Regions from separate parts of the Citrobacter sp. Igbk 17 genome, predicted to be linked through region 1. Evidence: predicted binding sites of a transcription regulator. Region 1 holds the regulator's gene; the other holds the start of a gene.

Region 1 (3,424 bases):
ATTCAGAATTTTTAACCATAAGCATCAGGCAAACCAGGTGCCATTACGCCAGTGACGTCGCCAGATGAAGGCCAGTGAAAGCCCGCGCAGCGCGAGAAAAACGGTTAACGCCAGCCACAAGCCGTGGTTTCCAAGCCACGGTAAAGCCAGTAGCGTTAACGCGAAACCCGCGGCCGCAACGGCCATGCTGTTACGCATTTCCGCGGCTCGTGTTGCGCCAATGAACATCCCGTCCAGCAGATAACACCAGACGCCCACCAGCGGTAAAATCACCTGCCAGATGAGATAGCGATCGGCCAGAAGTTGGATCTGCGGCAATGAGGTCAATAGCGTAATGATCTGCTCGCCGAACAGGGCATAGACCAGGGAAAACAGGATCGCCACGATACCCGACTGCCGGCAAGCCGCCCGCCAGACATCCAGCAACTGGCTACCATCGCGTGCCCCATAGGCCTGGCCAGAGTGCGCTTCTACAGCATAGGCAAATCCGTCCAGCGCGTAGGCGGTAAACGTCAGCAGGGTCATCAGAACGGCATTAACCGCAATGATATCGCCCCCCAGACGCGCGCCCAGCACCGTGATAGCGCCAAAACAGAGTTGCAGCAGCAACGAGCGCAGCATGATGTCGCGGTTAAGCGCCAGTAAACGGCGGAAGTTGCCGCGCCACGCAAGCTTCAACATCGCCAGCGAAATTCCGCGTATATGCAGGACTTTACGTACCATCATCAGGCCGATCAGCAAAGTGGCATATTCGGCAATCACCGTCGCCAGCGCCGCGCCCTGCACGTTCATATGCAGGCCCATCACCAGCCACAAATCGAGCGCGATGTTAAGCACATTGCCAACAATCAGCAGGATAACCGGCGCGCGTGCATACTGGACGCCAAGCAGCCAGCCAAGCAGCACCAGATTTGCCAGCGAGGCGGGCGCGCTGAGCCAGCGGATTTCCAGGAACCTTCGGGCCTGCTCCAGCACCGCTTCACTACCTCCCACGATATGTAACGCCAGGCTGATAATCGGTGTACGAAACAGTGCGATAAGCAATCCGGCACCCAACGCCAGCATCAGCGGCTGAACCAGCGCGCGTGCCAGTGCCTGCGGATTTTTCGCGCCGAACGCCTGGGCTGTCAGACCGGTGGTACTCATGCGTAAAAACAGCAGCAGCATAAAGAGAAAACTGGTCGCTGTTGCGCCAACGGCAACGCCGCCAAGATAGACCGGGCTATCCAGATGACCAATCACCGCCGTGTCCACCAGCCCCAGCAGTGGAACAGTGATGTTGGAGAAAATCATCGGTAAGGCAAGGTGCCAAAGTGCTTTATCAGAGGAGGTAAAGAAAGGCATGGAAAGGAGCCTGAAAAGAAATTAACGCGTTTTTGTAGACCCGATAAGCGTAGCGTCATCGGGCAATTTGCCGGAGAGCGGCGTAAACGCCCTTTCCGGCCTACAGGAAATCAGCTGATCATTACAGCCATTCACCGTTACGAATCACGCCAACAGCCAACCCTTCAATAGTGAAGCTTTGCTCACGTAGATCAACAATAATTGGCTTAAACTCGCTGTTTTCTGGCAGAAGTTCAACCTTGTTGCCCTGCTTTTTCAGGCGCTTAACCGTGACTTCATCATCAATACGGGCAACAACGACCTGGCCGTTACGTACGTCCTGCGTTTTATGCACAGCCAGTAAATCGCCATCCATAATCCCGATATCTTTCATCGACATACCGCTGACGCGCAGCAGAAAATCGGCGTTCGGTTTGAACAGTGATGGGTCAACCTGGTAATGGCCTTCTATGTGCTGCTGTGCCAGAAGTGGCTCACCGGCCGCGACACGACCAACAAGCGGTAAGCCTTCCTCTTCTTCCTGCAGCAGACGAATACCACGCGATGCGCCAGAAACAATTTCCAGCACACCTTTCCGCGCCAGCGCTTTCAGGTGTTCTTCAGCCGCGTTTGGGGAACGGAACCCCAAACGCTGCGCGATCTCCGCACGCGTCGGTGGCATACCTGTCTGGCTGATGTGATCTCTAATGAGATCAAACACCTCTTGCTGCCTGGCCGTTAACGCTTTCATTCCGCCCCCTGGGTGTATATACAGTTATGCTGTGAGTATATACAGCTAAAGGCGAATTTGGAACCGCAAACTGCACAAAAAACAGGAGATTTATGAAGTTGTGGAATCTTTATCGCAAATGCGACCACAACAGGATGCCCCAGGTGATCAGAGCGACGAAAATAGAAAGCAATACCGCAGCCGATCCCATATCTTTCGCCCGGCCAGAAAGCTCGTGATACTCAGAACCAACTCGGTCGACAACCGCCTCAATGGCGCTGTTCAGAATTTCAACGATCATCACCAGCATCACCGAACCAATCAGCAGTACGCGGGTAATTGCGTCAACGTCCAGCCAGCAGGCAATGGCTACCCCCAACAGTACGGCAACGCTTTCCTGACGGAATGCCGCCTCATTGATCCATGCGGCGCGGAAACCTTTCCAGGAATAGCCTGCTGCTTTGATAATCCGGGTGAATCCAGTGGTATTATTGGCCATCAAAAGAACCTTTTTACATTATTAGCGTTAGTATTATTGTCTCGTTACCCTGTTTGTTTCAGGGCATAAGCAAAGCTGCGCGAAGTATGACGGGATACCACAGAAATTCACTAAACTTTCTGATATCCTTGCAGCGCATTTGCATTATTAACCAGAGGCTTTACATCGTTTATGTCCGGCTGGCCACGAATTTACTACAAATTACTGAATTTACCATTAAGCATCCTGGTAAAAAGCAAGTCTATCCCGGCGGAACCCGCCCCGGAATTGGGACTCGATACCTCTCGTCCCATTATGTACGTCTTACCGTACAACTCAAAAGCTGACTTGCTGACACTGCGTGCCCAATGTCTGGTGCACGACCTCCCCGATCCCCTGGAACCGCTGGAGATAGACGGGACTTTGCTGCCGCGCTACGTGTTTATACACGGCGGCCCGCGTGTATTCACCTATTACACGCCAAAAGAAGAGTCCATCAAGCTGTTCCATAACTATCTCGATCTGCATCGCAGCAACCCCGATTTGGATGTGCAGATGGTGCCGGTATCGGTGATGTTTGGCCGAGCCCCAGGGCGCGAGAAAGGCGAGGTCAACCCGCCACTGCGCATGCTGAATGGCGTGCAGAAATTCTTTGCCGTCTCCTGGCTGGGGCGCGACAGTTTTGTCCGCTTCTCACCTTCCGTCTCCCTGCGCCGCATGGCAGACGAACACGGCACAGATAAAACCATCGCACAGAAACTGGCACGCGTGGCGCGTATGCACTTTGCCCGCCAGCGCTTAGCCGCGGTTGGCCCTCGCCTCCCTGCCCGCCAGGATCTGTTTAATAAACTGCTGGCCTCAAAAGCCATCGCACGCGCGGTGGAAGATGAAGC
Region 2 (3,424 bases), on a different contig from region 1:
CAAAACGCGCTGCTCTGCCATCCGGCACCAAACGCTGCCTGATGCGCTGCGCTTATAAGGCCTACAGGTGCGCATGTAGGCCGGATAAGGGGTTTATCCCGCATCCGGCACACACTTACGATGCCGCGATAAACAACTCGCGCAACTGATGCAACTGGTCACGGATCTGCGCGGCCTCTTCGAACTCAAGGTTCTGCGCATGCTGCATCATCTGACCTTCTAACTCGTGAATCTTCTGCTGCAACGCTTTCGGCGTCATATCCAGCTCAACCACCTCGGATTTCGCCCCAGCACGCGACTTCCCTTTGCCCTTCGCTTTGGTCTTCGCAATATTCTGCCCCAACGCCAAAATATCAACGACTTTCTTGTTCAGCCCTTGTGGCGTAATACCGTGCTCTTCGTTATACAGTTGCTGCTTCTCGCGGCGACGTTCGGTTTCACCAATGGCCTTCGCCATCGATGCGGTAATTTTATCGCCGTAGAGAATCGCTTTACCGTTGATGTTACGCGCGGCTCGACCGATGGTCTGGATAAGCGATCGTTCCGAACGCAGGAACCCTTCTTTGTCTGCATCCAGAATCGCCACCAGGGAGACCTCTGGCATGTCCAGACCCTCTCGTAACAGGTTGATACCCACCAGCACGTCAAACTCGCCCAGGCGCAAATCACGAATGATTTCCATGCGTTCGACGGTATCAATGTCGGAGTGCAAATAGCGTACCCGCTCGCCGTGTTCTTCGAGATATTCGGTGAGATCCTCCGCCATCCGTTTCGTGAGTGTCGTCACCAGCACGCGTTCGTTAATCGCCGCGCGAATGCGGATCTCAGACAGCAGGTCATCAACCTGCGTCGCGACCGGACGAACTTCAATGACCGGGTCCAGCAGCCCGGTGGGTCGCACCACCTGATCGACCACATCATCACCGGATTTCTCCAGCTCATAATTGCCCGGCGTCGCTGAAACATAAATGGTTTGCGGTGCCAGCGCCTCGAACTCTTCAAACTTCAGCGGACGGTTATCCAGCGCCGACGGCAGACGGAATCCATATTCAACCAGCGTCTCTTTTCGTGCCCGGTCGCCGCGGTACATCCCACCAATTTGCGGAATCGTAACGTGGGATTCATCCACCACCAACAAGCCATCGGCGGGCAGGTAATCAAACAGCGTCGGCGGCGGCTCGCCCGGACCGCGTCCGGACAGATAGCGTGAATAGTTTTCAATACCCGAGCAGTAACCCAGCTCGTTCATCATTTCCAGATCGAACTGCGTACGCTGGCTTAAACGCTGTTCTTCCACCAGCTTGTTATTCGCCAGCAGGATTTTGCGGCGCTCCGCCAGCTCGACTTTAATTTCTTCCATTGCCTGCACAATACGTTCGCGCGGCGTCACGTAGTGGGTTTTCGGGTAAATGGTGAAGCGCGAAATAGTGGATTCAACCTGCCCGGTTAGCGGGTCGAACAGCGACAAGCGCTCAACTTCTTCATCAAACAACTCGACGCGCAGTGCGATATCGTCAGATTCAGCCGGAAAGATGTCGATCACCTCACCACGCACACGGAACGTCCCGCGCTGGAATGCCTGATCGTTACGCGTGTATTGCAGCTCAGCAAGCCGGCGCAGGATCGCGCGCTGGTCGATAATCATCCCCACCGTCAGGTGCAACATCATCTTCAGATACAGATCCGGATCGCCCAGACCGTAGATCGCGGAAACCGAGGCCACCACCACCACATCCCGCCGTTCAAGCAGGGCTTTGGTCGCCGACAAACGCATCTGTTCAATGTGTTCGTTTACCGACGCATCTTTCTCGATAAAAGTATCAGAGCTCGGGACATAAGCTTCCGGCTGATAATAGTCGTAGTAGGAAACGAAATATTCCACCGCGTTATCCGGGAAGAACTCTTTCATCTCGCCGTACAACTGGGCTGCGAGGGTCTTGTTAGGGGCCAACACCATCGTCGGACGCTGTAAGTCCGCAATCACGTTGGCGATAGTGAATGTCTTCCCCGACCCCGTCACCCCGAGCAGCGTCTGATGCGCCAGACCATCCTCCAGCCCTTCTTCCAGGCGACGAATCGCCTCAGGCTGATCGCCAGAGGGTTTAAAAGCGGAATTCAGTTTGAACGGTTTACTCATGAGCAGCTACCTGAAGCAATGGGCGGGCAGGAGTGTAATTTTACTCGCAGCAGTATATTTTGCCAGTAAAATATACTGGATGAAAAAACAGTAACGCACCAGAATATTTCTGTTACGCCATCAGAAAGCCCGCCATAGCAGGCTAAAATTTTGGCACTGGCGAGATAAAACACCAGCAAAAAGGTGTTATCCCCAAACCAATGACTTTTTTAACATTTGTCAAGACGGCAGATGAAAGTTTTATGGCAACGCATGACGCTTCTGCGACAGCCATTGCTTTTATCTAACATTCTGTATTTCAATGACTATTCTCTCAAGCCGTCTTTCGCATCAATTTAGTCGCAGGCCGCGTCTTCTCTCGCTTACATTGTGTTTTCTAACTCTAATACACAAGGTTATCCACAGGAATAGTGGATAACTGCCTCCAGCCCGTGCTGACTGCCGCCTGGCAAAAACACCGACTTGCCCTTTTCGGGTGGGATAAAAAAAAATTATCGGCATTTTTTTATATTTATCAGCCAACGAAGCCCTGGAGACGGTCGAGATCTTGCTCGCATTTTCACCATTTACCTGCCTGCACCATCCCGACGCGACCAGGCACTGGCAGTGTGCGCAAAATTAACCCGGATCGTTAAAATCCAGACATCGCTGCCGGTGGATCACGCTATCCCGCTGTTTTTCGCGTATTTCCCTTTTCTGGCAAGAGATTTGCAATTTTCTTCTGCTTCCCGGCCTGTCGGGCGAATAACTTCATGATGGAGAAAATCGATGTTGAGTCTTCGCGCAGTGAATCACTATTACGGCAACCAGCACACGCTATGGAATGTGGATCTCGACCTGCAGCCCGGCAAGTGCACCGGCGTGCTGGGACTTCCGGGGATGGGGAAAACGACGCTGGCCAATTGCATCATCGGCAATTTGCCTATCGAAAGCGGTACGATGGTCTGGCATCAGGCAGGCGCGCCACCGTGCGATCTGAGTCCGATCCCGGCGGCAAATCGCATTGCGCTGGGTATTAACTCTGTTTCACAAGAGAGACGAATTTTTTCGCAGCTGACAGTCGAGGAAAATCTGCATATTGCGCGCCAGGCGGTTGAAGAAAGCGAAACGATGAACAGCAGCGATATATACCGCCTCTTCCCACAGTTGTACAGTCTGCGTCAGACCAAAGGGGGCGTCTTATCAGAGGATGATCAGCACCAGCTCGCGCTCGCCAGCGCACTGGTTACACGCCCACGCCTGCTGATCCTTGATGAGCCTACGCGAGGCACGGGCCAGGCGTATATC

What was found. Region 1 encodes LexA, which represses DNA repair genes until DNA is damaged. Its sites were predicted from a motif close to TNCTGTATGTACATACAGNA; they were not measured.
Region 2: a site for LexA is predicted at 2,211-2,230, ahead of uvrB (excinuclease ABC subunit UvrB). Genes of this name have one in related genera too.

The regions. Positions count from the first base shown of each region.
Region 1 is NZ_JANEWI010000022.1:62,870-66,293, forward strand. It holds gene dinF (MATE family efflux transporter DinF) at 25-1,344, opposite strand; gene lexA (transcriptional repressor LexA) at 1,466-2,074, opposite strand; gene NNO08_RS14285 (diacylglycerol kinase) at 2,184-2,552, opposite strand; gene plsB (glycerol-3-phosphate 1-O-acyltransferase PlsB) at 2,724-3,424, shown strand, end outside.
Region 2 is NZ_JANEWI010000009.1:41,609-45,032, reverse strand. It holds gene uvrB (excinuclease ABC subunit UvrB) at 116-2,137, opposite strand; gene NNO08_RS07615 (ABC transporter ATP-binding protein) at 2,906-3,424, shown strand, end outside.